Regions from separate parts of the Gilliamella sp. B2923 genome, predicted to be linked through region 2. Evidence: riboswitches for the same ligand, from Rfam matches in the RefSeq annotation. Region 2 holds a riboswitch; the other holds the start of a gene.

Region 1 (16,214 bases), on a different contig from region 2:
AATGCCTAACATATCAAGTCCCGTTTTAAGGGTTTTTGCTGTTAATGAAGCCAGTTTTAAACGGCTGGTTTTTAGACTTTCATTTTCAGCAGATAAGATTGGGCAGTGTTCATAAAAACTAGAAAATAGTGTAGCAATATCGTACAAATAAGCACACAGCACATGTGGTGTGCCTTCATTAGCAACGGTTGATATCGTTTCATCGAATTGGATTAAGCGGGTAGCTAATGCACGCTCTTTATCCGTTTCAAGACTGATAGTACCGGTTAAGCTATCTTCATTAATGTTTGATTTTCTGAAGATTGATAGTACACGAGTGTAAGCATATTGTAAATAGGGTGCGGTGTTGCCTTCAAACGACAACATATTGTCCCAATCAAATACATAATCGGTTGTGCGGTTTTTTGATAGATCGGCATATTTAACCGCACCGATAGCAACAGCATCAACCACTTGCGCCAGCTCTTGTTCGGTCAACTGTGGATTTTTACTGCGAATTAAAACGGTTGCACGTTCTGTCGCTTCATCAAGCAGATCATTTAATTTAACAGTATCGCCCGAACGAGTTTTAAATGGTTTTCCGTCTTTACCTAACATCATACCAAACATATGATGTTCAAGTTTTAGTGATTCCGGGACATATTTAGCTTTGTGTACAATTGCCCAAACTTGTTCAAGGTGTTGGTGTTGACGTGAATCGGTATAATAGAGTATACGGTCAGCATGCAATGTTTCGTAACGGTATTTGACACAAGCAATATCGGTTGTCGCATACAGGTAGCCGCCATCACGTTTTTGGATGATGACACCCATTGGCTCGCCTTCTTTGTTTTTATATTCATCTAAAAAGACAACGATTGCCCCGTCACTTTCAACCGCCAGTTTTTTATGTCTTAAATCAGCCACAATACCCGGTAGCATGCTGTTATAGATGCTTTCCCCCATGGTATCTTCTAATGATAGTGTGACATTAAGACGTTTATAGGTTGCTATATTTTGTGTCATAGTGATATCAACAAGTTTTCGCCACATTTCTCGGCAATACTCATCACCACCTTGTAATTTAACCACGTAATTACGGGCTTTTTCAGCAAATGCTTGGTCTTCGTCATAGTGTTTTTTAGCGGCACGATAAAATGATTCTAAATCTGACAAATCCATATCATTGGCATGCTCATTTTGCATCTTTTCAAGGTAAGCAATAAGCATACCGAATTGCGTGCCCCAATCACCGACATGGTTGGCTCGTATAACATTATGACCTAGAAAACTTAATACTCTGACAGTGGCATCACCAATAATCGTTGAACGTAAATGTCCTACATGCATCTCTTTGGCGACATTCGGTGCTGAATAGTCAACAACTATCGTTTGTGGTTTAGCCGGTAAAGTAATATTCAATTTATCACTACTTAAAGCAATTTCATTTTGTTGCGCAATCCAGCTATTTTTTAAAAAGATATTAATAAAGCCAGGGCCGGCAATCTCAACTTTATCAGCGATATCGTTGATATCAAGATGTTGCAATACTTTTTCAGCAAGCTCTCTTGGTGGCATGCCTAACTTTTTAGCGGCAGACATAATGCCATTAGCTTGATAATCACCAAATTGTACTTTAGCAGATTGTTTGATTAGCGCGTCGCTGTTTTTATCGGCGCCTGCCATAATCATTGCTTGTGAAATGCGTTGCATTAATAATTGTTGAATATTCACACTAAACCTAATTGATTGTAATAAAATGCCCAATATAATACTGGTAAATTGATAAATTGTCACTGTGGGATTAGTTAAGGACAAGTAAATACAGCGTGTTTGTATAAGATAAAATTATTGTAAATTAGCGTGACATAGATTACTTTATGTTCAAAATAAATTGCATAAATAGAGAGAGTGATAAATGTTCCAAAAATTTGTTAAATGGGGTGTAATTGTCAATATAATTTTATTTTTTTCTGCTTTAGCCTTTGCTCAAGCCCCCGACACTGTGCCAAACCTAAAACTCCCCATAACTTCTTCACAATTTATAAAATACTATAAAAAAGATAAGGATGGTTACGCTATCTTTTTAGACAAGTATTCAAAACTCACTCAACTCTTGAATGAGCAAGAAATCAATTTTCCGATTAAAAATGAGTCTTTTGGATATGATCGATTTACACAAGATATCCGTTATTACGTAGTAGGTGGCTTTGTTCAGGATAATTATCTCTATAAAGTGATAATTTACAATGGTTATGGTGAAGCTGATACCCAGATGTTAAATATTCAACTAAATAGTTACGATGAACAAGGTAAATTGATTGATGCTTTGCTTTTAGATAGTCAATATCGCTATGAAGATGTTAGTAGTTTTAATCAATTTTCTGTCAATGAAGATTTAACAATAAACCTAAAACAGTTTGTGACTTACTATTATGATGAGGACTATGAATATATAGATCCTAAGCCGGAATTTTATAAAGAACAGATATATCAGATTAATCAAGGGCAATTTAAGTTAGTCTCTTCCAAAATGGCAGAGAAATTTGAATGGCAACAGTGAAGGGTAACTATTTACAATTAAACCTTGAGCCTCTAAACTAATATCGTTCTCAACGGGGTGCCGAGTTGGGCTGAGAATGTTAACTTGCTAACATAACCCGTCGAACCTGAACTGGATCATGCCAGCGGAGGGATTTGAGTTATAATATCTGCTCAAACCTTTTGTCTTTTACTTACTATTTTGGAGGCAAAATGTTTCGTCACAATCTGTTATTGTCTATTGTTTTTCCTTTATTGTGCTTTGCCGGCGCTGTCTTTGCTGAGCAGCCAACTTTAACCGTCTATAGTTATAACTCTTTTATGTCACAGTGGGGTCCCGGTGAAGCTATCAAAAAAGGTTTTGAGGCGCAGTGTGACTGTCAACTTGATGTGATAACATTGGGAGACGGTGTATCGATTTTAAATCGTATTCGGCTTGAAGGTGATAAAACCAATGCTGATGTGATTTTGGGGTTAGATAACAATCTGATAGAACAAGCTAAACTTGCCGATATCATTATACCTCATCAAATTGAGAAACCGGATAACTTAAATACCGATTGGTGGAATGAAGATTTTATGCCTTATGATTATGGTTATTTTGCCTTTATTTATAATAAAGAGAAAATTAAAAATCCACCTCAATCTTTACATCAATTAGTTGATAACAAGCCAAATTGGAAAATTATTTATCAAGATCCCAGAACCAGTACACCCGGTTTAGGATTGCTTTTTTGGATGAAGAAAGTTTATGGTGACGATGCCGCTACAGCGTGGCAAAAAATAGCGAAAAATACCGTTACAGTAACCAAAGGTTGGAGCGAGTCTTACAATATGTTTTTGAAAGGCGAAGCTGATTTTGTGTTGAGTTATAACACTTCACCGGTTGCGCATATTTTAAATGATAACGATTATCGCTATGTAGCGGCCATTTTTGATGAAGGACATTATCGTCAAGTTGAGGTAGCCGGTATTATCAAATATAGCCAAGAAGTTCCATTGGCTCGCCAATTTTTAAAATATCTATTAACACCACAAGTGCAACGTTTATTTGCTGAAAAAAATGTGATGTATCCAATTATCAAAACTGATTTACCACCGGCTTTTGAGCAAATTAAACCGATAGACAAGCCGCTGGAATTTGATGCAGAACAAGTTAGCAAGCATCAAAAAGCGTGGATTCGTGAATGGCAATCAGCGGTGATCAAATAAAACGGTTAATTTGATGTTTAAATTAAAACCGCTAATGGCAGGTATTGGCGCCGCTAGTTTTATTTTTATGGTATTAGCAACGGCGCTTTTTGCACTAGTTCGCTTTGCCATAGAGTCTGATAATTTAACTGTCTATTTTGATAGTTATTTATTACATATTCTAGCAATAACGTTTTATCAATCACTGTTATCGACTGTTTTATCTATCGGCTTTGCATTATTAATGGCGAAAGCTTTATCAATGGTTGATTTTAAAGGCAAAGCACTGCTATTAAAGCTGATGCCGATCACCTTTATTTTACCAACACTAGTGGTTGTTACCGGACTATTGTCGGTATATGGCAAGCAGGGTCTAATATCGGTTTTTTTTCAGTCTCTTAATTTACCTTATTCGCTGTCGATTTATGGGTTACAGGGTATTTTATTGGCGCATGTTTTTTTGAATTTTCCCTATGCCTGCTGTTTATTTTATCGAACGTTAATAAGTGTGCCGGTCGAACATAAACAGTTAGCAGCGCAGCTTAATTTTTCTCATTTTGCCTTTGTTAAACTGATTGAATGGCCTTTGTTGCGCCGGCAAATCTTACCTATGGCAGCATTAATTTTTATGCTTTGTTTTTCCAGTTTTGCCGTTGTGCTTGCGCTGGGTGGGGGACCAAAGTTTACCACAATTGAAGTGGCAATCTATCAATCTATCCGTGATTTTGACATTATGCAAGCGGTTGTGCTTTCAGCGTTGCAGATTGTGTGCTGTGTAACTTTTATTTTGTTGATGCAAAAATTGAATCAACAAAAGAAACTTAGCATAAAATTTGTTAAAGCCAATTATCAACTCGCCATACCGGGTTATTTAGGTTTTTTATGTAGAATCATCATTTGGATAGGTGTGCTATTTATTTTTCTTCCGATGCTGACGGTACTGGTTGAAGGGATTTATTATTTTCGCTTATCTGCGATTAATCAATCTTTTCTATCAGCGTTAATGTTTTCCATTTTGATTGCTTTAGGCTCAGCGATGATTGCTATGTTGTTAGGCGTGTCGCTACTTTGGACGAATAGCCGTTTACTTGTTTTCCAGCAGACAAAATTGAGTAATTATTTAATGATGATCGGCTCGTTAATTTTGGTTATTCCCAGTATGGTTTTAGCATCGGGGCTTTTTTTACTGCTATTTCGTTACGCCGATAATACGCTGTTTATTTGTCTTTTGGTTATGCTTTGTAATGGGCTTATGGCATTACCTTTTGTGCTTAAAAATCTTGCCGCACCCATGTATGATGTTACTTTGCGTTACTGGCAGCTTAGCCAATCGCTCAATATTACCGGTTTAAAGCATTTTTATTTAATCGAATTTAAAGCATTAAAAAAATTGATTATGATGAGTTTTGCATTTTCGATGATTTTATCGTTGGGCGATTTTGGTGTGATTGCGTTGTTTGGTGGGCAATCGGTGATCACATTACCTTATTATTTATACGAGCAAATATCACATTATTATTATCATGATAGTATGGTTACTGCTGCTTTTTTATTAATCTTATCTTTAAGTATATTGGTTGTGATAGATGATGATCGAACTTAACCAAATCAGTTATCAGCACGATGATTTCAAAACCTATTTTGACTTCAACATCGCCGCTAAAGAGCGGGTGATTGTCGTTGGTCCTAGTGGCGCAGGTAAAAGTACGCTGTTAAATCTTATTGCCGGCTTTGTTTATCCTCAATGTGGAAATATCTTTCTTAATCAGCAAAATGTTACCCATTTGCCACCGAGCGAACGTCCGACATCTATGCTATTTCAGCATAATAATTTATTTAGCCATTTAACCATTGAACAAAATATTGCATTAGGCATCAAACCCTCTTTAAAATTGAGTGCTAATGAGCAGTCGTTGATAGGTCATATACTCGAGCAAATTGGGCTTAAAGGGTTTGCCGGGCGTTTTCCTGAACAGCTTTCCGGTGGTCAGTCACAACGTGTGGCGCTTGCCCGATGTTTGATTCAACATCGTCCTATTTTACTATTAGATGAGCCTTTTTCGGCGTTAGATCAAGCGCTGCGATTTGAGATGTTAGCGCTGATAGATCAGATCTGTAATCAATATGGTCTGACTTTGATGATGGTGTCACATTATCTGGATGAATCTCTAAGCTATTTTTCACGCTGTTTGGTTGTTGATAATGGGCAAATTATCTTTAATGATCATCCCGAAAAGTTGAAACTTTCTGAAAATCAGCATATAGCTAAAATATTAGGCTTAAAGATTGGCTAAATTGGTGGCATTGGCCAATAGTGCTAATAGCAAATTTTAAATAGATGAATATTGCCAGTTTGACTGAGATTTTTAATTAAAGGAACAAATGGTTTAGTGGTTGTTATCAAAATCCTACTGCATCGACTCGTTAACTAGAAAGTTTGGCTTTTTTCAGTCAATTCCATTATTGATCCCCGCCTGTTAACTTATTTTTTTAGCAAAGACTGCTGCATAAATTGCGCTTATTGCGCCTTTAAGGTTTTATTAATTTAGGCTAGATAAAGTGTTATCACCTATTATTTAATATTGTTAGATATTCATGCAAAAGTTAAAAGACAACCAAAAATTTAGCTGGTCTGCACTTATTTTTGTTATTCTATTTTTTTGTTACTTTTCCTGTGCGTTACAACTCTATATTGTGTTATCGGGTCATTCGAATTTAATTGGGTTACGTGATGCGATAATTTATAGTTTAATTTGGCTGATACCAGTTCTGCTGTTTCCAAATCATACCCGGAAAATTGCCGCCGTTTATGGACTGGTTATTGGCGCTTTGTCGCTTATCTCCATTGGTTACTTTGTGATTTATCGTCAAGAGTTTTCACAAAGTGTCTTTTTCGTTATGGCTGAATCAAACTACAATGAATCTCATGAATTTATTCAACAATATTTTAGCTTTAAGTTATTAGCAGTATTAGTGATTTATATTTTAATCGGTATTTATCTTTGGCGAAAAGTAAAACCGATTTATGTTAAAAATTCGACCAAGTGGATCTGCTCGCTGTTAATTATCACTTATGCTTTAATGCCGTTATTTATTAGTATGGCAGTTAAAAAGACTTCATTTGAAAAAGCAACAGCGCACTTAATGTCTCGCATGGAAACAACCGTGCCATGGCAACTTTTAAATAGCTATTTAGCCTATCGTTCGCAATTAACTAATATGGAAAATATTTTGAATCATTTGCAAACGCTGCCTGCTTTTGAAAATTTAAAAGATGCTAATGGTGATACACCAAGAACATTGGTGCTGGTCATTGGTGAGTCAACGTCTCGTCAACGTATGGGCATTTACGGTTATGACAGGCCGACAACACCACAAATAGAGCAATTTAAAAAAGAGAATCCGGAATTTTTGGTTTTCAATGACGTGGTATCATCAAGACCTTATACCATTGAGATATTGCAACAAGCTTTAACCTTTGCTGATGAACAGCATCCGGATCTCTATTTGAAAAAACCGTCGTTAATACATTTAATGAAACAGGCTGGTTATAAAACTTTTTGGATAACTAACCAGCAAACTATGACCAAACGCAATACAATGCTAACTATGTTTTCTAAGCAGGCCGATGAACAGTTTTACATGAATAACGATCGTAATCAAAGTTCAAGACAATATGACTCATCCGTTTTCGAACCCTTTAGAGAAGTGTTAAACGATCCGGCGCAGAAGAAATTTATTGTTATACACTTGCTTGGTACCCATATGAAATATTCCTTGCGTTATCCTAAAGATGAACAGTGGAATTACTTTAAAGATAAAGACAAAATAGCATTTAAGATTGATGATGAAAAGTTAGACTATTATAACAGTTATGATAATGCGATCAGATATAACGATTATGTCACAACCACACTTTTTAACTTGTTTAAAAATAGCCAAGAAAACGGTTTTATGTTGTATTTTTCTGATCATGGGGAAGATGTTTACCAATCACCGCCACATGATGTGTTAGGGCGCAATGAAAAAGCACCAACCCAAACAATGTATACGATACCATTTATGCTTTGGCAATCGCCTAAGTGGCGAGCAAGTCATCCTAATAATTATCAATCCTATGTAGAGCGTAAATTTAGTACTCAAGATTTGATTCACACATGGTCTGATTTAGCCGGTTTGAGTTATGATTCTTACCAGCCGGAAAAAAGTATAGTGAACCCTAATTTTCATCAATCGATCCGCTGGATAGGCGATCCGTATGATAAAAATGGACTCATTGATTTCGATAAGTTGCTTAAGTAATTTTTTAGCGGTTTGCACAAGTTTTTAAGGTATGATATTGTATATTTATACAGTTATATTACCGATCTAGTTAAAAAGCCATTATGCGAAAAATTATTCATGTCGACATGGATTGTTTTTATGCCGCCGTTGAAATGCGAGATAATCCCCGTTACCGTAATATGCCAATTGCGGTAGGGGGTGATCCGCGTAAACGTGGCGTAGTTGCCACCGCAAATTATCAGGCTCGGCAATTTGGTATTCATAGTGCCATGTCAATGGCACAAGCGGTTAAGTTATGCCCTAATCTTAAAGTGATACCGGGCAGGCACGCTGTTTATAAAGAGGTATCAAATCAAATTCATCAAATTTTCCAGCGTTATACCAAAGCTATTGAAACACTATCGCTCGATGAGGCCTATTTAGATGTTACCGATTGTAAGTTATGCCAAGGGTCGGCGACCTTAATTGCGCAAGATATTCGTCAAACGATTTACAATGAGCTTGAACTTACCGCATCAGCGGGAGTGGCTCCGCTGAAATTCTTAGCCAAAATTGCTTCCGACATGAATAAACCTAACGGGCAATATGTGATTACACCCGATGCGGTAAATAGTTTTATTCAGCAATTACCGTTGAAAAAAATTCCTGGTGTCGGCAAAGTGACCGAAAAGAAATTGACTGAGCTAGGACTTTATACCTGTAAAGATGTGCTCAATTATGATTTAAACAAACTACTTAACCAATTTGGTAAATTTGGTCGAATCTTATATGAACGCTGTCAAGGTGTTGATGAACGAGAAGTGTGTAATGATCGGCAACGAAAATCAGTTGGGGTTGAGCGTACGTTGGTTAATGATATTCATAGTTGGGAAGAGTGCCTTATGCAGTTTGATCCTTTGTTTGATGAACTTGAAAAAAGATTAAGCAAAGTACGTTCTGATTTATCAATAGCCAGACAAGGGGTAAAATTCAAGTTTGATGATTTTCAGCTGACTACTCAAGAGCATGTGTGGTCGAAACTCGATAAACAGGATTTGATTGAACAGGCTTATAAAGTTTGGCATGAGCGCAGACAAGATCGGGGTGTGCGCCTTATCGGTTTTCATGTCACGCTTATCGATCCACAACTGGATAAACAATTGATTTTTAATTTTTGATTTTTGCTTAAGCAAAATTACCAAATCCAAATAGAAGCCCAATTAATGGTTAACAATAAAAGTAGGGGAGTGTTTAATCAAACTGCTCCCCTTTATTTTAAATTGAGCGTTAGCCTAAAAGCTTACTTTAAGCATTGACCATTAGTGCTAATGACGTGTTTATACCATTCAAATGAATCTTTTTTATAACGTTTCATGCTACCGTTTCCTTCGTTATCACGGTCAACATAGATGACGCCATACCGTTTTTTCATTTCACCAGTGGTAAACGACACAACATCGATAATCCCCCATGCGGTATAACCCATAATATCAACGCCATCATAATCAATCGCTTTTAACATCGCCTTAATATGTGCGCCTAAGTATTCAATTCTTGGTTTATCATGAATTTGGTTACCATTCTCTAATTCATCAATGGCACCAAAACCATTTTCGACAATAAATAACGGTAGCTGATAGCGATCATATAAGCGATTTAAGGTATAACGTAATCCCTCAGGGTCAATCGGCCAACCCCAATCACTACTTTTAATATAAGGATTTTCAACCGCATTTGGTAATGCGCCATTGACGATGTTATCGCGATTGTCGTTTTTCACATCCGCTTTAACTACTGTCGACATATAGTAACTAAAACCAATGTAATCGACGGTACCTTGTTTTAACAGTGCCAAATCGTCGGCTGTGATATCAAGTTTATACCCCTCACGTTCAAACTCTTTAAGCGCATAAGCCGGATAATAACCACGTACATGCACATCAGGGAAGAAGAAGCGTTGATGCATAGCGATTTCCGATGCCATCATATCCTCAGGATTACAAGAATATGGGTAAATAGGCACATGAGAAATCATACAACCAATTTGGAAATCCGGATTAATTTTTTTACCGGCGATTACCGCTTTCGCACTAGCTAATAGCTCATAGTGTGCGACTTGATAAAGGACTTCTTGTGGATTTTCCCCCGGTTTGACTTGTACCCCGGAATTAGTCCAAAAGAAGATCGGATTACTGGTATCCATTTGGTTATTGATCTCATTGAATGTCATCCAGTATTTAACTTTATTTTTGTATCGTTCAAAACAAGCAATCGCAAATCGTTCAAAAAATTCTACCGTTTTACGATTACGGAAACCACCATAATGGCGGGCAATGTGTAATGGCATCTCAAAATGAGAAAGTGTTATAACCGGTTCAATTCCGTTAGCAATGAGTTCATCAAACACATTATCGTAAAAACGAAGGCCTTCTTCATTCGGCGTTAACTCATCTCCTTTAGGGAAAATACGTGTCCAAGCAATTGAAGTACGTAAACATTTTAAGCCTAATTCGGCAAACAACTTAATATCATCTTTATAATTATGATAAAAATCGATAGCAGTATGATTTGGATAAAATTTGTCTGCTTGAATATCTTGGGTAATTTGTCTAGGCACACCATGAGCACCAGCGGTCATAACATCAACAACGCTAGGACCTTTCCCGCCTTCGTTCCAGCCACCTTCGAATTGATGAGCGGCTAATGCACCGCCCCATAAAAATGGTTTTTGCTTCATATTTGTTGTTCCTTCTTATTGCTTAATTATAAATACGATATCTTCAGGGGTAACCGGTTTATTTTCCGTTAATGTGATCTGTTGATATTGATCGGTATTGACGATAATAATCGGTGTAATCAGTGGATAGCCTGCTTGTTTAATTTTGTCAGGATCGAAGCTGATAAGTAAATCCCCTTTATTGACTCTTTGGTTTAATGCTACATGGTAGCTAAATTCATTATTGGTTAAATTAACCGTATCAATTCCAACATGAATCAGCAATTCTACACCATTATCCAGTGTTAACCCGATAGCATGTTTAGAGCTTTCAAATACAGCGGTGACAATACCATTATCTGGTGCGTAAACATTGTTGTCAGTTGGCTCAATAGCAATACCTTCACCCATTAATTTTTGAGCAAAAGCTGGATCGGGTACTTCAGAGAGTGGTAAAGCACTGCCAGTCATAGGGCTTTGAATTTCAACTTCATCTAATATTACTTTAGGATTATCATTTTCAATGTTATTGGCACTACCTTTTTCGGTTTCATTGGTGCCTAAAAATTGCATTAATAATACAGGACCAAATAAGGCGATAGCTGATCCCAATAGGACGCCAGTGAAGGATCCGGTATGTTCCGGATTAATCGCATTCACAATTGTTAACGGTCCCGGTAAAGCGGCGTAAGTATAGTAATATGGTGAGAAGAATCCAGCAACAATTCCACCTAACGCACCACATAAACAACCGTAAATAAATGGTCGTTTAAAGCGTAAGTTTACCCCATAAATCGCCGGTTCTGTTATGCCAAATAAACCGGTAACAAATGCTGAAAGTGACACGCCCTTCATATCTTTGCTTCTGGTTTTTAGATAAAAACCTAATGCCGCGCCCACTTGACCAATAACGGCAATAGTTTGGAACGCTTGGAATGAGTCTTGACCATATTGATTAATGTTTTCGATGATAACTGGCGTAATCCCCCAATGCACACCAAAAATAACAAATACTTGCCATACAGCACCAATAAGACCACCGGCAATCGAAGGCGCTAAATTAACCACCCAGTTATAACCGCTGGCAATATAGTGCGCTGCACCGGCAGTAATTGGACCAATTGCTAGTAGTGTAAGAGGTACCATAACAACTAAACAGATTAGTGGCATTAATAGTGGTTTAATGATGCTATGTAAGCGAGGCTCTAAAGCTCTTTCTAAATAAGACAATAACCAAACTAAAAAAAGTGGAGGTAGGACAGTAGAAGTATAAGTAGTTTCAGATAATGCAATACCGAATAAATCAATTTCTTGTCCGGATTTGATTAGTGTGGCTAATTCAGCCCATGTTGGTGATAGCAGCGCCGCACAACAAGCAACGGCAATATAAATATTACAGCGGAAATGTTGAGAAGCGGTTATGGCAATAAAGATTGGTAAAAAGGCAAAAGGAGCCCATGATATAAAGTTTAAAACTTGACAAGTACCGGTTGTCTCAAACGCCGGGTATGCTAATTTAATTAAAATCAGGATCCCTTGCAATATACCGGCAGCGGCCAAAACATACACAAATGGTGCAAATACCGCTGACATGGTAGCAATGATGCGATTAAGTACGCTGGCTTGGCTTTCATTGGCGACTTTATTATCGGTGTTGATAAGTTGAATAAAGGCGTTATAAACTTTTTCTACATTTGTTCCAATAACAATTTGTATTTGTCCTCCTTTTTCAACTACGGTGATCACACCGGGCATATTGGCAATATTGTCTTTTGCCTCAGGCGGTGTTTTCTCAGTTACTATACGCAAACGAGTAGTGCAACGAGCAACGGTGACAATATTATTTTCACCACCCAGCTCGTGTAAAATATCGACCGCAAGTTTATTATAATCTCTTATTTTTGATGACATCGATTAAGCTCCTTAGACTAATTAATGAGCTTATCTTAAACCTAATTTTAAAATTGTTAATGACCAATTATATTGTTTGTGATCTAGATCTGATTTTTAACCTAAACTGCTTACTAATTACTTAAAACAAGTTACAATGAGAGCTATTTATTTATAAAAACAATAAAGAGAAATAAATGCTAAAATATCAAGATGTTGCCGAAAAGATTAAACAAGAAATCTATCGGCAAAAATTGCCAAAAGACACTCAATTACCCAATATTGAAGGGTTAATTGCTCAATATCAAGTCAGTCGAACAACTATTATTAAGGCACTTAATCGATTAGAGCGGCATGGTGTTATCTATCAAATACAAGGTAGTGGCATCTTCGTACGACAACCTAAAAAGCAGGGGTTTCTTAATTTTCTAGAGAGTCATGGTTTTAGTGTTGATTTAAACGATCTACCTGGCACATCACAAGTTTTTAATGTCGATTTAATGCAGCCGAATGCTAAAGTAAAAGAGACCTTACAGTGTGATGATACTGAGCAAGTTTATTATATAAAACGTTTGCGTTATGTTGATGGCAAAGTGTATGGTTTTGAGCAATCATATTATCGCAAAAAGCTCGTACCCTACCTTAATAAAGAAATTGCCGAACACTCAATTTTTAGCTATGTTCAAGATATTTGTAAAATTAATATTGGTTTTTCTGATAAATATTTTAAGGCAATTAAGCTTAATGATGAAATCGCACAATACTTAGGTTTACAAGCTGGCGATCCTGCACTTTGCGTGGAAGAAATTTTTTATACTTCAGCGGGTGAGCCATTTGATTTTTCGAAAATTATTTATCACTACGATAATGCAAAATTTTATGTACAAAGTCATTCTAAGTAAGATAAAGTCGTAAGGGAAAATCGAGCGGATAAAAAATTTCTCCTTAATTAGTAGCGAACTATCTTAACTAACTATTACAAACAACTATCACAACCACTAATTAAGGAGATTAAATTACTAATTATTGTCAAGTAAAACATGTGGAACAAAGATATAAATCAATCTGGATCTAAACATAATATTACTCATTAACTTTCTGCTTAAGCATTTCAAAAGTACCGGTTATGATTAACTGCATTTTCTGCTCCGATTGAATCGAAATATCGACGCCTTTTTTTAGGTATCTATCCATACCAATACCCATACGTATAGAACCTCTATCCTCAAAGGAGTAATTATTGTTTAATTTTTCAACGATAGCTAAGTCTGTGATATCAATTCGGGTAGGCGCACCTAAAATATATTTTTTCGATAAAAATGAGGTTGCTTTATCTTCCAACTTCTGGAGTAATAATGGTTCAACATCTTCAATTGCTTTTTGCTTAGCTTTTGTTGAAACGTCGTAACGGGCATCATTGTTAACGATGATATCCAATTCTTGAGCTTTACCGATAATTTTACCTATTTCATCAATTTTATCTGTGCTAATCGCTAAACGGTGAGTGATCGTTTGATGTTTTTCTTTTAATCCGTCGGGGCTATAGGCGCTAACATCAGTAGCGGCAATTGAAGTAGTATCTAAGTTCAACTTATTTAATTTTTCAACAATGGCATAATAAATATCCCTCGCTTTTTTATCGGCTTCTTTTTCACTATTGGCTATTGCATTGATGATAAAATTATACGAATCAGAGTTTGGAGTTTGAGACTCGCCTACCAGTTCATAAATATTATGTTGACCTAATACTTCCTTTACTTTCATAAAACTATCATTATCTTCAATCGATATAAATATCGAATAGCGTGCTTTATATTGCCGCTCTATCCCTGCAACTTTTTTATATACTATTTCCTCTTTCTCTTGGTTGTCATACCCCACAGAAGTTAAACTTTTATCTGACAACCCTAATTTAATTAAATAATCTTTAAATTCTTTTATTTTCTTATCATTAATTTCCGATGCTTCGGTAAGTGTTAACCCTTCGCTATTGACTGTTACGCTAAAGTTTACAACATCCGGTTTCAATCTGATAATTTCTAAATGTTTGACATCAATTGTTCCGACTGGAACTAAACCATTTCCGTATTTAGATTTTTCAAGTTCAAGATAGGCATCAGTAACATTTAAGTTGTTAGAATTTGGAAAGGAATGGACTGCCGAAGCAGCCCCTAAGTTCAGGAACATCGCTAACAAAATCCCTGTTTTTTTTGTTTTTATTATATTTATCATTGTTTTCTTATTGCCTTATGTTTTTTTGTTGTATTACTGGTCAGTATCTTGTTTAAGATTTTAACAAGTATACGTTTTATTGTATGAAAGAGATTGTAATTCAAAAAAAATCAAATATGTCTTAAAAATGTATAAAGTTGTAAAAAGATGTAAAAACTTCGGAGTGATAAAATTGACAATAAATTGGGGGTTAAAACAATAAATTGACAAAAGCATCTTACGATGCTTTTGTTACTAATAATAGTTAAGTTACACGGGGTTGATTTTATTTGATTCCATACTCGGCACGGTAAGCTTCGACTTGTTTTACTTGACCTTGTCTTGTTGGATCTTTGTAGAGATATTGAATAAGATCATCTAGAGTGATAATGGAAATGACATCACAATGATAGGTTTGTTTAATTTCTTGAATGGCAGATAAATCACCTCGTCCCTTTTCCTGACGATCTAAACAAATCAGGACACCTGCTAGTTTCGATTGATTATCTTCTAAAATGCGCATTGATTCACGAATCGCTGTACCGGCCGTAATTACATCGTCAACAAGCATAACACGTTGCTTATAGATTGAACTACCAACCAAGTTACCGCCTTCGCCATGGTCTTTAGCTTCTTTGCGGTTGAAGCAATAAGGAACATCTACATTATGGTGTTCTGATAAAGCAACAACCGTTGATGAAACAATTGGTATGCCTTTATAGGCAGGACCAAAAATAACATCGTATTTTAAGTTGGCATCCATCAATGCCGCAGCATAAAAACGGCCTAATAACGCTAAATCTTTACCGGTATTGAATAATCCAGCATTAAAAAAATAGGGGCTTTTTCTACCTGATTTTAAGGTGAATTCGCCAAATTTTAATGCTTGCCGATCCAAAGCAAATTCAATAAATTCACTTTTATATGATTTCATCGATTATCTCCAATTAATCTTTTAAGGCCTGTTTTTGAGCTTTTATAATAGTTGCTATGCCATTTTTGGCTAAGTCTAATAATTTTAATAACTCATCATGGCTAAATGGCTCACCTTCTGCTGTTCCTTGAATCTCAATTATGCGGCCATCGTCTGTCATAACGACATTCATATCAGTTTGCGCATTAGAATCTTCAATATATTCCAAATCACATATCGCTTCACCTTCTACAATGCCGACAGAAACAGCAGCAACTAAAGATTTAATCGGGTTTTGTTTGATTTGACCATTGGCTAACATGGTGTTAATAGCATCATTGAGTGCTACACAGGCGCCGGTAATCGATGCAGTTCGAGTACCACCGTCAGCTTGGATAACGTCGCAATCTAAAGTGATTGTGTATTCACCCAGTACTTTAAGGTCGATCATCGCTCGCAATGAACGGGCAATAAGACGTTGAATTTCCATTGTTCGACCAGTTTGTTTAC
Region 2 (16,214 bases):
TCAGTAAAACAGCTCAAGGGTGAATCCCGACCAATTAATCCGTTAAGGCAACGTATGATTGTATTAGGCGCACTTGAATCAGTAGATTGGGTTGTGCCATTTGTTGAACAAACGCCACAGCGACTCATCAGCAATATTTTACCTGATGTTTTGGTCAAAGGTGGCGACTATAAGCCGGAAGATATCGCTGGCGGTAAAGAGGTCATTGAAGCAGGTGGAACGGTAGAAGTTTTAAACTTTGAAGATGGTTGCTCCACCACAAATATTATCAATGCCATAAAAAATCAATAAACCATTCTTAGGGAAAAATTGGCGACCAACAGGTGGCCATTTTTTTGTTTACAATGTCAATTCTCACCACTTTAGCTATCTGTTGTATTAACAACATGATGTACAAATCGTTTAGCTAAACATCTATCCAGTTTTTTAGATTAACAACAGTCAGTGGCGCTTCGGTTGTTTAATTAAATAATTATTTATTTATTTTGATAATCAATAGATAATAACTATTGTTAAATTTTAGAATAAATGCTTTTTTTATTGCCCACTTTGTGCAAAGCTATTAACCATATTGAATCAGTAAGCTTAAAGGATAGATAATGACCAAACATTATGATTATATTGCTATCGGTGGCGGTAGTGGCGGTATTGCATCGGTTAACCGTGCAGCGTTATATGGCAAAAAATGTGCAATTATTGAAGCAAAATCATTGGGCGGAACGTGTGTTAATGTAGGCTGTGTTCCGAAAAAAATTATGTGGTATGGCGCGCAAATTGCCGAAGCAATCAATCATTATGGTCCCGACTATGGTTTTGATACCACTATTAATCAATTTAGTTGGGATAAATTATTAGCAAGCCGTAACGCTTATATCGATCGTGTACACCAATCGTATGACCGTGTGCTAACCAATAATAACGTAGATGTGATTTATGGCTATGCAAAATTTGTTGACTCACACACAATTGAGGTTAACGGTGAACAATACAGCGCCGATCATATTCTTATTGCGGTCGGTGGAAAGCCAACCATTCCGGACATCCCCGGCGCTGAATATGGTATCACGTCAGATGGATTTTTTGCCTTAAAAGCCTTACCTAAACGTGTGGCCGTGGTTGGGGCGGGTTATATTGCTTGTGAAATTGCCAGCGTTTTACATTCGCTAGGTGCGCAGACGCATCAATTTGTTCGTCAGGCAACACCTTTACGCAGTTTTGATCCACTGATTATTGAAACTTTAATGGAAGTGATTGCCGCTGAAGGTCAACATTTACATACCTTTGCTATTCCAAAACAAGTGACTAAAAATAGTGATGATTCATTAACCCTAACATTGGAAAACGGTGAAAGTTATACTGTTGATTGCTTGATTTGGGCAATTGGTCGTCAGTCAGCCACTGGTGATATGAATCTAGAAGCTGCCGGTGTTGATGTTGATGATAATGGCTTTGTTATCGTCGATAAGTACCAAAATACTAATGTTGCAGGCATTTACTCGGTTGGTGATGATACCGGTGCCACCGCATTAACTCCTGTTGCCGTCGCTGCCGGGCGTCGCTTGTCGGAACGACTTTTTAATAATAAAAAACATGAATATCTCGATTACACTAATATTCCAACCGTGGTATTTACTCATCCGGCTATAGGTACTGTTGGATTGACTGAACCGCAAGCTATTATTCAATACGGTCAAGAGAATGTAAAAGTTTATAAATCCACTTTTACCGCTATGTATACCGCTGTCACTGCACATCGTCAACCTTGCCGAATGAAGCTGGTTTGTGTGGGTAAAGATGAAAAAATTGTCGGTATTCATGGTATCGGTTATGGCATGGATGAGATATTACAAGGCTTTGCTGTCGCACTTAAAATGGGCGCAACTAAAAAAGACTTTGATAATACTGTGGCAATTCATCCAACTGCTGCTGAAGAGTTTGTCACTATGCGTTAATAAAATTAATGACTGCAAACTATAAAATAAAAAGCAGGCTAATGCCTGCTTTTTTGTACTTCTTACTTATCGATTATTAGACTCACTTCGCCAGCCTTGTTTGGCTAATGGATAAAAGCCTACAGCGACGGCGATTAATGCCACAAATGAGATATAAATTCCCGCACCAAGATAACTATATTGACCCAGTAAATGATCCGGACTTAATAGATAAATGGTTAACGTTGGCGTAATTGCACTAAACAAGGCATAGGCTAAATTATAAGAAAATGACAGTCCCGAATAGCGGATAGCGGGTGGGAAAGTTCTGGTGCCAATAATTGGTGTCATTGCGATAGAACCAATAAATAATCCAAATATTGCCCAAATTGAATATAATTTGCAGAGCGAAATGTCAGGCGATAGACTGCTATAAAAATAGATACTAACAATCGCAAGGCCACCCCAAGAAAGGATAACGGTTTTAGTAGTTCCGAGCTTATCTTCTAACCAACCCGAAATAATACAGCCAATGGTTAAGGTTAATGCTGCAATACAACCACCGATTCGCCAATCAAGGTTGGCAAAGTGGTACATCCCCCCGACAATACGCCCCGGGGTAATTAAAATGCCGACCATAATGGCTGTTGATAATGACCAAGTTAAAAGCGCCACAATCATGCAAGCGGTTTTATGTTTTTTCAAAACGGTCACAACTGGAATATTTTTTTCAATAGCTTTACGGGCAGCCAATTCTTTAAAAATTGGCGTTTCAGATAAAAATCGGCGCAAATAAACTGAAATAACACCAAAAATCCCCCCGACGATAAAGGGAATACGCCAAGCATAATCTAAGATATTTTGGTTGGTAAAACAGAGATCAATAATAATTGTCACAATAAAACCAAGCAAGATACCGCCAGTTATGCCGGATGTTAAGGTGCCAACGCCAAATCCGTAACGTTGTTTTGGCACATGCTCTGCAATAAATACCCAAGCACCGGGCATTTCCCCGCCAATGGCTGCACCTTGTAGCATACGCATTATCAACAGGAGTAGTGGCGCCATAATTCCAATAGTTTCATAAGTGGGTAATATACCTATAATAAAAGTCGGTAAAGCCATCATGGCTACACTTAGCGTGAACATTTTTTTACGTCCGACTTTATCGCCAAAGTGCGCCATGATAATTCCGCCAACCGGACGAACTAAATAACCAGCGGCAAAAATTCCCCAAGCAAAAAGATCCAAGGTTAAAGGTGATAATGTATGGGGGAGGAAAAGCGGTTTGACAATAGTGTCAATATAAAGCGCGTAAATAACAAAATCGTAAAACTCTAACGTTCCACCTAACGATGAGAGCACTAATGTTTTCAAATCCTTGCAATTTAATGGCCGAGCAACGGGTTGCCATTCGGCGTTGATTTCAGATTGACTCATGAACACAACCTTATTGTTATTGTTAAATAAAGATAACCAAATAATTCATCTTTTTTGACGAAATCCTAAATCGAGACAACATTCTGCCATAAAAATTTGTCCTTTTTTTCATCATAAAAAAATTTCATGAATGAGACAAAACCGGTTATTTGATTTATAATTCTTGGAAAAATTTGGAAAAATTCAGCTTGTTTATAGAAATTTATGTAAGGAAAACTATCTATGTCAACCCCACAATCAAGGCGCTGTAGCTGGGTATCTAATGATCCTTTGTATATCGATTATCATGATAACGAATGGGGAATTGCTCAATATGATAGCCTTAAATTATTCGAAAAACTTTGTTTAGAAGGGCAACAAGCTGGATTATCATGGATTACAGTGCTAAAGAAACGAGAAGAGTACCGTCGCTGTTTTTTTGATTTTAAGCCTGAAAAAATTATTCAATTAACGGCAGAAAATATCGAAGCTTTATTGCAAAACAAAGGCTTAATACGCAATCGTTTAAAACTCAACGGAATAGTAAAAAATGCGCATGCCTATTTAAATATGCAAAATAACGGTGAAGATTTTTCAACATTTATCTGGTCATTTGTCGAGGGAAAACCGATTATTAATCATTTTAACGATATGAGTGAAGTGCCTATTACTACCGATATTTCTGACAGCATGTCAAAAGCTTTAAAAAAGCGAGGTTTTACTTTTGTTGGTTCGACTATCTGTTATGCTTTTATGCAATCAATGGGATTAGTTAACGATCATTTTCAATATTGTGATAAAAAATAAAGGAAAAAATGACTATGCTCATTAAATTGATCAAGATTTGTTTTATTTTAATCTTTACCTATTTTGTTATTGCCAATATTGTTATTTATTTGTATGCCAATAAAAAACCGGTATCAAATGCGGATACTTTAGTGGTGCTCGGCTCTCAAGTTATAGGCAAGCCGGCTGTTGCGCATCCTACATTAGCTGTAAGATTGGATGTTGCGTATGATTACTTAAAAGATAATCCCCAAACCAAAGTGGTTGTTTGTGGCGGGCAAGGAAGGGATGAGTCGGCAACCGAAGCTAGCGTTATGGCACAATATTTAATCGATAAAGGTATCGAACCTAGTCGAATTTATCAAGAAGATAAATCAATCCGAACAGCACAACAATTTATCTATGCAAATCATGTATTACCTTTAGGTAATACGGTTGTGGTAACCAATGATTTTCATCTGTTGCGTTCAATTATGTTAGCCAAACGTTCAGGTATTAGTCAGGTATCAGGTCTATCAGCGCCATTAGCTTGGGATAATATCGATAAATATTATGCATTGATTCGTGAGCCACTTGCACTGGCAAACTCCTGGCTATTTGATCACCCAAGCGATGATATGAAAAACGAGCAATAATTTTAAATCAAAACCTTTAATCAATCGCGGTAAAGCCATTAGTAGCTAATGTTTTTACCGTGCTTCCATGCTATTATTAATCATCAAATTTTAAATTGTTATAGATAAATATGAAATCCGATACAATTGTTGCACAAGCAACGCCACCGGGTCGAGGTGGTGTTGGAATTTTGCGTATTTCCGGGCCTCAAGCTCAAACAGTTGCGCATGCGGTATTAGGAAAATTACCAAAACCTCGTTATGCTGAGTATCTTCCCTTTTTAGCGTCTGATAATACAACGTTAGATGAGGGGATCGCATTATATTTCCCTAATCCTCACTCTTTCACCGGTGAAGATGTGCTTGAATTACAAGGGCATGGTGGGCCGGTAATTTTAGATCTGCTACTTAAACGAGTGCTTGAGATTCCTAATGTGCGAATTGCAAGGCCGGGTGAGTTTTCAGAGCGTGCTTTTTTAAATGATAAATTAGATTTAGCCCAAGCTGAAGCCATTGCCGACTTAATTGACGCCAGTTCTGAACAGGCTGCAAAATCAGCTATATCATCCCTACAGGGGGTATTTTCTAAAAAAGTTAATGCGCTAGTTGAATCATTGATTCACCTAAGAATCTTTACGGAAGCTGCTATTGACTTTCCTGAAGAAGAGATCGACTTTTTGTCGGACGGCAAAATAGAAGCGCAACTTAATGAAGTGATTGCTCGCTTAAACGAAGTTCGTCAAGAGGCTAAACAAGGCTCACTGTTACGAGAAGGCATGAAAGTGGTGATAGCCGGGCGCCCTAATGCCGGTAAATCAAGTTTACTTAATGCACTTGCCGGGCGTGAAGCTGCAATTGTGACCGATATTGCCGGTACGACTCGTGATGTGTTACGTGAACATATTCATATTGACGGTATGCCTCTACACATCATAGATACTGCCGGATTGCGTGAAGCCAGTGACGAAGTGGAAAGAATCGGTATTGAACGAGCATGGCATGAAATAGAGCAAGCCGATCGAGTCTTATTTATGGTAGATAGCACAACGACCAATGAAACTAATCCGGAAAAATTGTGGCCAGAATTTATCGAGCGTCTGCCAAAAAATATGCCTGTAACTGTGATTCGTAATAAAGCTGACTTAACCGGCGAGGCGTTAGGTTACAGTGAAATAGATGGCTACTCGCTAATTCAACTTTCAGCCCGTACCGGTGACGGTATTGCGCTACTGCGTGATCATCTTAAACAAGCTATGGGCTTTAATGCGAGCACTGAAGGTGGCTTTTTAGCGCGCCGCCGCCATTTACAAGCACTGGAAAAAGCCGCTCAGCACTTAAGCAATGGGCATTATCAATTAATGACTTTTCATGCCGGTGAATTACTCGCTGAGGAGTTAAGACTTGCGCAAGAAGCTTTAAGTGAAATTACCGGAGAGTTTACTTCTGATGATTTGCTTGGGCGCATATTTAGCTCATTTTGCATTGGTAAATAGAAGATGTAATTCAACTGTTAAGCTAAGCTAAATAACAGCTTATTTATCGTTTTATCATAGTAAGTTGGTAGTTTGGTTTTAGGCTGTTTTAGCGTAATATATAAAAACTTTTTCATTTTTAGCATAGCGTTTTGTTAAATAGCTAATCTATGCGCTCAGCGGGTTAATTATTTACAAAACCATGTTATTTCCAATAAAACAGAGGGTTAATTATGAAATTAATAGTCGATAATATGAGTTGTCAGCACTGTGTTAATGCTATCACTAAGGCGATTAACGATATCGATCCAAAGGCTAAAGTGACGGTTGATTTAGCTAAACATGAAGTTGATATCGACGGCGGAAACATTTCGCAAGAAGCCGCTATTGCTGCGATTAATGAAGCCGGTTATGAATTTGTTGGTATTGCCTACTAGTTTTAATGATTTCAATTATGACGGTTTCGGGCAAAATTTCAGTTAAATAAAAAACAGTGTTAATTTGTCCGAAACCTCAGTTATCAATCGATCACCACCATTGGTAAAAGTGGTGCGTTGGTCCAATACCTTTTCCGATACTTAAATCATCAGCATGGCTAATGGCGCCATATAAATAATCTTTCGCTTGTTTGACTGCCTGCGCTAAACTGCGCTGAGGTAATAACGCAGCAATTGCCGCAGATAAGGTGCAACCTGTGCCATGGGTATTTTTGGTTTGAATTCTTGGTGAAGACATAGTGATAATTTCATCATGTGTGATCAAGTAATCCGGGCTTTCATGCCCCGGCAAGTGTCCGCCTTTCATTAGCACAGCTTGACAGCCTAATTTAAGCAGCGCTTGCCCCTGTTTTAGCATATCATTTTCGTTGCTAGCTTCGTCACAATCTAACAAGGCAGCTGCTTCCGGCAAGTTTGGGGTGATAACAGTTGCCAGTGGCAATAATTTTTCACGAATTGCAGTCACAGCGTCGGATTTTAATAAGCGGTGCCCACCTTTGGCAACCATAACGGTGTCTAGCACAATGTTATTTATAGGGTTATTTTTTAATAAATGATAGACCGTCGACACTATCTCTTTGTTCATCAACATACCGATTTTAACACTGTCGATGTTGATATCCTGATATAACGTATTAAACTGCGCTTCAACAAATTGTGGCGATATAGCCAGCACGTCATCAACGCCTTGAGTGCTTTGCGCAGTGAGAGCAGTAATTACCGACATCCCATAAGCGCCTAATGCTGAAAATGTTTTTAAATCAGCTTGAATACCGGCACCACCACTTGGGTCGGAGCCGGCGATGGTTAAGGCGATTGTTGTCATAATATTTTTTCCTGTCGAGCTTGTTGTATTTTATTAATCAGCGATGCGGTTGCCTGTGCGACATTTTTTTGTCCACAAATGGCGGAAACCACGGCAACGCCGTCAATACCTGTTTGAATAACTTGGCTAATATTATTGATATCAATGCCACCAATGGCTACAGCAGGGCATTTTTTCAGTTTTACTTGTTGAGTCAGCTGCTCAATTCCCATAGCTGTTGCCGCATCTTTTTTGGTTGATGTTGGAAAGATTGGGCCAATTCCCAAATAATCGACTTGTTGCCAGTCAACCGCATTAAGTTGCTCTTGATTGGAAACTGAGAACCCTAACCATTTATCCTTACCGATTAAACGGCGAGTAACATCGACAGGCAGATCACTTTGCCCAATATGGACTCCATCTGCGTCAATAGCGAGTGCAATATCAATATGGTCATTAATAAATAGTGGGACAGGGGTGTCGGCTAGTGCGGTTTTCAGTGCTAAGGCGGCATGATACCACGCTTTACCTGTTAGCGCTTGCTCAGATCTTAACTGCACAGCAGTCACGCCATTAGCAACAGCAATTTGGGTCGTGTTTACCATACCATTAATACCACCACACAATAAGGGATCGAGAACTAAATATAAGTCCAAATTCAATTGTTTTTTCATCAGATTTCCTTATCCATGGTGTGAATTAAACAGTGAAAGCTTATCGATAATTGATACGGCATAACTGCCTAAGCCATGGTGTTTGTTAGCTTGTTCACCCGCTTTTTTCATCATCAAACAGGCCGAAGCACAAGCTAATAACGTATCGTCTGAGCTAGCGATAAAGGCCGCCACCATTGCCGACAGTGAGCAACCGGTTCCGGTTACTTTCGTCAATGCAATATCACCGCCTTCAATGCGGTATGTGATTTGACCGTTAGTCACATAATCAATATCACCGGTCATTGCAACAATGGTTTGATACTTTTGTGCTAACTGCTTTGCCGCTTCAAGCGCCTGTTCGGTTGAATCTTGGCTATCAGGCCCGTTTGAGCAAGATTGCTCACCGCTTAATGCCAAAATTTCTGATGCATTACCGCGAATGGCAGTGGGCTGAAATGCCAATAATTGATGAGCTATTGCGGTGCGATAAGGCAATGCTGGACCAACAGCGACCGGATCGAGCACCCATGGTGTTTGACTTTGTTGTGCTTGCTTTGCAGCAAGCAGCATGCTTTGCGCAATATTATCCTCAATTGTTCCAATATTAACCAATAAACTGCTGGCAACGCTAACAAAATCGACAACTTCTTGCTTGGCAACAATCATTGCAGGTGATGCGCCAATAGCCAGTAATACATTGGCAGTAAAATTTTGAACTACATCATTTGTTATACAATGGACGAGGGGATGTTGTTGTTTAACGTTATTAATAAAGGGGGTGGCTTGGGCTAAATCAAACATTTTGGCTTGTGACATATTCATTCCTTATCATCTATTTATTGGGAAGAATTTGCCAGATTAAGCGCAATGTGGCTCAGACTTCCCTACGCTGGTATGATCCAGATCAGGTTCAACGGGTAAACTCTCAGTTTTTTGCAAAAGGCAAAAAACACCCCGAGTCAAATTTTTTAGTTATTATGAACTTACTATCGGTTTTAAACAAGCTATTGTAATAATCTTTCGATATCTGTTATCACTTTTCTTTCCGGTAGGAAGATTATTAAATGATCGCCATCTTCAATAGTTAAATCCGTGTTGACGATAATGACATCTTCACCACGAACAACAGCCCCAATGGTTGCGCCGGACGGTAATTTTAGTCCGTTGATATTTTTGCCGACCAGTTTCGAGCTCTCATTGGTGCCATTAGCCACCACTTCGACAATTTCCGATTCGCCTTGTCGAAGTGAAATCACTTTTACAACGCCGGTTTGTCTTACATGGCTCAGTAGCTCTGAAATCGTTGCGTGTTGTGGGGAGATAGCAATATCAATCACACTATCATTAATCAATTCCAAATAAGCCTGTTTTTGGATTAACACAATAACTTTTTTGGCGCCCATTCTTTTGGCCAGCATTGAAGACATAATATTTGATTCATCATCGCTGGTTACAGCAATAAACAGATCGGTTAATTCGACTTGTTCTTGCGATAAAAGCTCTTGGTCGGACGATTCACCATGTAAAACGGTGGTATTAATTAACTGTTCAGCAATAAATTCTGCCCGTTCCGCATCCCGCTCAATCAACTTGACTTGATAGTCGTTCTCTAACCGCTTAGCTAAGGCAACCGCAACCCCGCCACCACCGCTAATTATAATTCGCTTGTAAGGTTTCTCTAACCGTTGTAGCTCGCTGGTTACCGCTTTAATATTCACCGGAGGCGTAATAAAGTAGACCATATCACCGGCTTCAATAAGTGTAGAGCCTAATGGACGAATAAAGCGATTTTGGCGATAAATCGCCACCACTCGAGCTTCAACATGCGGGAGATGCTCTTTGAGTTCGGACAGTTCACTACCGACTAAAGCGCCACCATAATATGCAGTAACAGCAACTAGACAGACCCGATTATCATAAAACGAGGCAAACTGTAGAGCGCCGGGATATTGAATTAATTGACTGATATGATTTGTGATTAAATTTTCTGGTGCAATAATGTGATCGATATTAATACAATCTTTATTGAAAAAAGGGTATCGTTCATCATTGTATTCCGGCGCACGAATACGGGCGACTTTTTGCGGAATGTTAAACATGACATGACCAATCTGACAAGCCATCATATTAACTTCGTCAGAATTGGTAACCGCAACGAGCATATCAGCTGATTCAGCACCAGCGCTTTCCAACACTTGTGGATAAGAAGATTTTCCTACAATGACTTGTAAATCAAAACGCTCTTGCAAAGATTGCAATTTTTCGTGATCTTCATCAACCACAGTGACATCGTTTTGTTTATCGGTTACCAGATACTCTGCCAGCGCACTGCCGGTTTGTCCTGCACCAAGAATTATAATCTTCATTGTTAACCCATAATAGTTAAATGGCTTTAAAGCTTACAGTGTCAACTTTTTTGCTTACCAAAGCCAATTAATATTGTTCAATGTTTATCGCGACTTGTGTCGTCTGTCGAATCGTTGTTATACAAAACCGATAGCATCGTACACTTTTCTCAACGTCGGCTCAGCTTTTGAGCGTGCTTTATCAGCACCTTCACGCATAATTGAAAACAGGTACGTTTCATCGTCACGGTATTGGTGATATTTAGCTTGTAAAGCCGTTAACATATCAATAACTTGTGTTGCTACTTCAGTTTTCAAGTGGCCGTACATTTTGCCTTCAAACTCTTTTTCAAGCTCAATTATCGGTTTGCCCGTGATGCCGGTTAAGATATCTAACAGATTAGACACTCCCGCTTTATTTTTTAAATCATAACGTACAACCGGTGGCTCATCAGAATCGGTCATGGCTCGCTTAATTTTTTTCTCAATATCTTTTGGATTTTCAAGTAAACCAATGACGTTGTTACGGTTTTCATCTGATTTAGACATTTTCTTAGTCGGTTCTTGAAGTGACATCACTCTTGCACCGACTTTCGGAATAAAGGGCTCTGGTACCGTAAATATCTCACCATAAAGCGCATTAAAGCGCATCGCAATATCACGTGATAACTCAAGATGTTGTTTTTGATCATCACCAACTGGCACTAAATTAGCTTGATAAAGTAAAATATCGGCAGCCATAAGTACCGGATAATCAAATAAGCCGGCATTAATATTCTCACTATGGCGTGATGATTTATCTTTAAACTGTGTCATACGGCTCAGCTCGCCAAAGTAGGTGTAGCAGTTTAATGCCCAACCAAGTTCGGCATGGGCTGGCACATGTGATTGAACAAAAATGGTACTTTTTTGCGGATCGATGCCACAAGCTAAATAAAGTGCTAAGGTATCGAGCGTCGCTTTGCGTAGTTTTTGTGGATCTTGACGTACCGTTATCGCATGTTGATTGACGATACAGTAAACGCAATCATATTCATTTTGCAACGCCACCCAATTTTTTAAAGCACCTAAGTAGTTGCCAAGTGTTAGTTCTCCTGATGGCTGAGCGCCACTAAATACAATCGGTTTACTCATAATTTATTCCTAATCTGTTTTCTCTTTATTTGTGCTAATTATTTGTGCTAATTATTTTTTTGCGTCAGCTTTGGGCTGAGGTAATAAGGTTAATATATCTTTAAAATCATCCAGTAAAAAATCGGGATGACTGGTTGCAATAGATATACCATAATTATAACCATAGCTTAATGCAACTGTTGGGCAATTGGCATTTTTTGCCGCATCAATATCATTTTTAGAATCGCCGACAAATAATAATTGCGAGCTAAATAGTCCAAACGTTGCCATAACTTGATAAAGTGGCGCCGGATGCGGTTTTAATTTAATCACATCCCCACCGCCTAGCACTAACGAAAAATAGTCTTTAATGCCTAATGAACTGAGCAGTGCAGGTAAGAAATGCGCTGGTTTATTGGTCACTAAAGCTAAAGGGTAGTGATTATCGTGTAGGATTTTTAACGTTTCTTTGACATGCGGAAACAGTTTTGTTTGGGCATCCATGACTTTGTCATAGTGTTGATTAAAGCGATCTTTTGCTTGATGAAATAATTCTGTAGAAGGTGTTACCTCAATGGCTTTAAACACACGTTCTAGCATAACATCAATACCATTACCCACCCAATTTTTGACTTGTTCATTGGTAACTGTCGGCAGATTTAAGTCGGCCAACATTTGCTTAGCAGCTAAGGCCAGTCCGGGCACACTGTCAACTAAAGTGCCGTCGAGATCAAAGGCAATTGCCTGAATATCATCAAGTTTAGGCATGTTTTACTCCTGATAACGCTTTTCGCATGGCATCAATAACGGTTTTATAGTCGGGTTGACCAAATATAGCTGAGCCGGCAACAAACATATCGGCACCTGCTTTTGCTATTTCGGCGATGTTTTCAACTTTTACCCCGCCGTCGATTTCAAGTCTGATATTTTGCCCCGATTCGACAATCCGCTTTTTCACTTGTTGTAGTTTTTTTAGCGTTGAGGGGATAAATGATTGTCCACCAAAGCCGGGATTGACACCCATTAATAAGATAATATCGACTTTGTCCATGACATAATCTAAATAATCCAATGGTGTTGCCGGGTTGAAAACCAAACCGGCGGTACAACCATGATCTCTAATAAGTTGTAATGAGCGATCAAGATGAATGGTCGCTTCGGGATGAATAGATATGTTAGTCGCGCCGGCTTTCGCAAAAGAGACAATCAGCTCTTCAACCGGCGATGCCATTAAATGCACATCAATTGGCGCTTTGATTCCATAGTCACGAAGTGCCTTGCAGAACATTGAACCCATAGTTAAATTTGGCACAAAGTGGTTATCCATTACATCAAAATGGACTACATCCGCCCCGGCATCAAGTACTTTTTGGGTATCTTCGCCAAGACGGGCAAAATCGGCTGATAGTATTGATGGCGCTATAATAAACTCTTGCATAACATACCTCTACTGATAAAGCCTTTATCAATATCACTTTATGACTTTTGATATAAGGCTAAAATTTCATCAATTTTTTTGCGCCCTTCACCTGCGCAACTAATTGAGCGACGCATTTCAGCACGATAAAGATATCGCGCTTTATTGTATAAAGTTCTTGTATAATCAGTATCATGATTAGATACCAGAACCGGAACATTATTCTCATAAGCCATGTTTTCGGCTAATTGCGATAATTTCTTATGCTCATCAAATCCAAAATTATTGGAGTAGTAAGCAGTAAAACCTGCTGAGTCATTGGGCGAAAGATAGGGAGGATCGCAATAAATCACTGAATTATGTTTAGCTTGTTTCATGACATCATGATAAGGCGCACAAATAAACTCAGCATTTTGCGCTTTTTTAGCAAAAAAATAGAGCTCTTTTTCAGGGAAATAAATTGTTTTATAACGTCCAAATGGCACATTAAATAATCCACTGTTATTATAGCGACAAAGACCGTTGTAACAGTGGCGGTTTAAATAGACAAACAGAAGCGATCTAATATACTGATCTTTGCTCCCATTAAACACATCTCGTAACTGATAAAATGCATCAGCTTGGTTATTTTGTTTACTAAATAGTAATTTAAGATCGCTGATAAACTTATCAGGACTTGTCTTTAATAAGTTATAAAGTGCAATTAAGTCATGATTGATATCAGCTAAAATATAACTTTTATAATTGGTGTTTAAAAAAACGGAGCCAGCGCCAACAAAAGGCTCAATGAGTTGATCCCCTTGTGGTAGATATCGCTTAATCGTGTCTACGAGCTCATATTTTCCTCCAGCCCATTTTAAAAAGGCTCGCTGCTTCTTCAACGGAAACTCCTATTTTGTTATTGCCAGGATAAATGAACGATATCCTTTATTATTTTGCAGTTTTTTCTTTATTGATCGTTGCACCAGATTTGATCCATGGTTTGTCGTTTTGTAAAGCATCGGGTAATGATTTAATCGCCTTTTTCGCTTCATCAGCGGTGGCGTAATTACCTTGAACTAAAATATACCAAGTTTCATTGTTACGTTTGGTTTCGTAAATCTGGTAATTGGTCAAATTATGTTGCTTAACGAGTTTTCTTAATCCCTCAGCTGATTTAGACGCACTAAGTTGGACAGCATAGTGTTCGTCTTTAATTATCGCTGAGTTTGTTGAAGTATTAATTTCTGGTTTATGACTAACAGGCTCAGGCTTCTGCGTAGTTTGCGGAGAAGCTGGCGGTGTAGTCGGTTGGCTAGTGCTTGCTCCATTAGCCGAATTCGGTGCTTGTGTTGGGTTATTGCTATTTTCATTGCCGCCAGATTGCGTAGCATTGCTCTGTGCACTATTTGAGCTACCATTAGTTGTCTGACTATCAACCGGTTGTGGCGGTTGAATAGCAGGATTAGGTTGTTGCTCGGTTACGCTATTTGGCTCTTCCGGCGGAACGCCATTGACTACCGGCGGTGTTAATGAAGTTGGTTCGTTATTTGTTGAAGGACGAAATACGACTAAGCTAAGTAATAACAGAATTATTACAACTGCCATAAGCATAATAGTCAATTTTCTTTTTGAGTAGTTTTGAAGAAAATTTGGCAATTGCATTAAAGGCGTAGACTTCTTGTAAGAATTTTCTGATACATATCGATCATTTTTATCTACACGCATATTCTCTCCTTAACCCAACATCTGGTTTATTGCTCAACAATTCAAGCCACTGAAGAATGTCAATGACTTAGATTTGCTCTATTTTCTCAATGATATAACCAGCAACACCTTTAGCACTTTGCTCATCAGTTTTTATTGTGATATCCGCTATCTCTTCATAAAGTGGTTCACGTTCACCGGCAAGCTCTTCATAAAGTTCTCTTGGGGTGTTACCACCTTGTAATAATGGACGGCGTTTATCTTTTTGAGTCCGTGCCATCTGTTTTTCAATGGTTGTTTCAAGATAAACAACAATACCACGTGCTGATAATCGATTCCGTGTCTCTTTAGATAAAACCGATCCGCCACCTGTTGCCAGTACAACACCTTGTTTTTCAGTCAATTCGTTAATGACTTTCTCTTCTCTGGCTCGGAATCCGTCTTCACCTTCTAAGTCAAAAATCCATGCAATATCAGCACCTGTACGTTTTTCAATCTCTTGATCGGAGTCAAAAAATTCCATGCCCAACTGTTGTGCAATTTGTCGGCCTATTGTGCTTTTTCCTGCCCCCATTGGGCCAATTAGAAAGATATTTCGCTTTTCTGCCATTGTAGTTTCATCATCTATTAATTTTGGTTAAAATTTACAACACAATATCAACTCGTTATGATTGGTAATATCATTTTGGTTTGTCATTGTGTAACTTTTCTTGGATCTCCGTCTAACGACAAAAATTTAGGTCGGTAATTATCTCAATAGATAGCCCCTTTTTGCAATAGGTATTTATCAATAGTTTTAGCTTATACCTGCTTGGTGCAAATCATGAATGTTTAAAGCACCGACTAATTCCCCTTCGCTATTGACTACCGGTGCAGCGGTAATGTTATGATCATTAAATGTTTTTAATGCTTCTACTGCTTTCCAGTTTTCGGGGATTCGATAACCCGGGCTGGTCATCACTTGGGCAATACTATCTTGTAAAGTGCCATTTTTTAACAATAAACGGCGCAGATCACCGTCTGTAAATACGCCGATTATTTGGTTATCGTTATGGCATATAGCAACCAAACCAACACCGGTACGGCTTAATTCTAGCATAGCATCAAGGACGGTTGCACTTTCCGGCACTTTAGGAATTAAATCACCTGTTCGCATGACATCTTTAACTTGATTAAGTAATTTTGCCCCTAAGCTTCCAGCCGGATGTGAACGCGCAAAGTCCTCTTCTTTAAAGCCTCTGGCACGCATGACAGCAATCGCAAGCGCATCGCCCATTAGCAGCGTGTTAGTTGAGCTTGAAGTCGGCGCCAGTCCCATAGGACAAGCCTCTTTTTCAATTGAGATATCCAGTACTGCTTGTGCCGCCTTAGCTAGCGGGGAGTCCAGCCCACCAGTGATAGCTATTACCGGAATATTCATGGCCGATAGTATCGGTAAAATAAAGTTAAACTCTTTAGCTCGCCCGGAGTAGG

The links. Region 2 has a riboswitch for thiamine pyrophosphate ahead of thiM (hydroxyethylthiazole kinase). Riboswitches for the same ligand answer to the same signal wherever they lie in the genome.
Region 1: linked by a shared signal. The riboswitch ahead of thiB (thiamine ABC transporter substrate binding subunit) and the one ahead of thiM (hydroxyethylthiazole kinase) in region 2 are both predicted to bind thiamine pyrophosphate.

What each region holds. Positions count from the first base shown of each region.
Region 1 is NZ_JAFNNZ010000003.1:95,823-112,036, reverse strand. Features, by position in the region: gene argS (arginine--tRNA ligase) at 1-1,713, opposite strand, end outside; gene J3U42_RS05105 (hypothetical protein) at 1,898-2,542, shown strand; TPP riboswitch at 2,586-2,693, shown strand; gene thiB (thiamine ABC transporter substrate binding subunit) at 2,734-3,732, shown strand; gene thiP (thiamine/thiamine pyrophosphate ABC transporter permease) at 3,746-5,314, shown strand; gene thiQ (thiamine ABC transporter ATP-binding protein ThiQ) at 5,301-6,005, shown strand; gene cptA (phosphoethanolamine transferase CptA) at 6,307-8,013, shown strand; gene dinB (DNA polymerase IV) at 8,097-9,152, shown strand; gene J3U42_RS05075 (6-phospho-beta-glucosidase) at 9,275-10,711, opposite strand; gene J3U42_RS05070 (glucose PTS transporter subunit IIA) at 10,727-12,601, opposite strand; gene J3U42_RS05065 (GntR family transcriptional regulator) at 12,778-13,482, shown strand; gene J3U42_RS05060 (SIMPL domain-containing protein) at 13,664-14,812, opposite strand; gene pyrE (orotate phosphoribosyltransferase) at 15,078-15,725, opposite strand; gene rph (ribonuclease PH) at 15,739-16,214, opposite strand, start outside.
Region 2 is NZ_JAFNNZ010000002.1:80,072-96,285, reverse strand. Features, by position in the region: gene hldE (bifunctional D-glycero-beta-D-manno-heptose-7-phosphate kinase/D-glycero-beta-D-manno-heptose 1-phosphate adenylyltransferase HldE) at 1-291, shown strand, start outside; gene gorA (glutathione-disulfide reductase) at 600-1,952, shown strand; gene J3U42_RS03125 (MFS transporter) at 2,019-3,371, opposite strand; gene J3U42_RS03120 (DNA-3-methyladenine glycosylase I) at 3,594-4,157, shown strand; gene J3U42_RS03115 (YdcF family protein) at 4,166-4,771, shown strand; gene mnmE (tRNA uridine-5-carboxymethylaminomethyl(34) synthesis GTPase MnmE) at 4,882-6,243, shown strand; gene J3U42_RS03105 (heavy-metal-associated domain-containing protein) at 6,456-6,659, shown strand; gene thiD (bifunctional hydroxymethylpyrimidine kinase/phosphomethylpyrimidine kinase) at 6,751-7,545, opposite strand; gene thiE (thiamine phosphate synthase) at 7,542-8,198, opposite strand; gene thiM (hydroxyethylthiazole kinase) at 8,208-8,996, opposite strand; TPP riboswitch at 9,045-9,147, opposite strand; gene trkA (Trk system potassium transporter TrkA) at 9,185-10,546, opposite strand; gene trpS (tryptophan--tRNA ligase) at 10,664-11,659, opposite strand; gene J3U42_RS03075 (phosphoglycolate phosphatase) at 11,711-12,406, opposite strand; gene rpe (ribulose-phosphate 3-epimerase) at 12,399-13,076, opposite strand; gene J3U42_RS03065 (Dam family site-specific DNA-(adenine-N6)-methyltransferase) at 13,115-13,936, opposite strand; gene J3U42_RS03060 (SPOR domain-containing protein) at 13,986-14,762, opposite strand; gene aroK (shikimate kinase AroK) at 14,830-15,351, opposite strand; gene gutQ (arabinose-5-phosphate isomerase GutQ) at 15,538-16,214, opposite strand, start outside.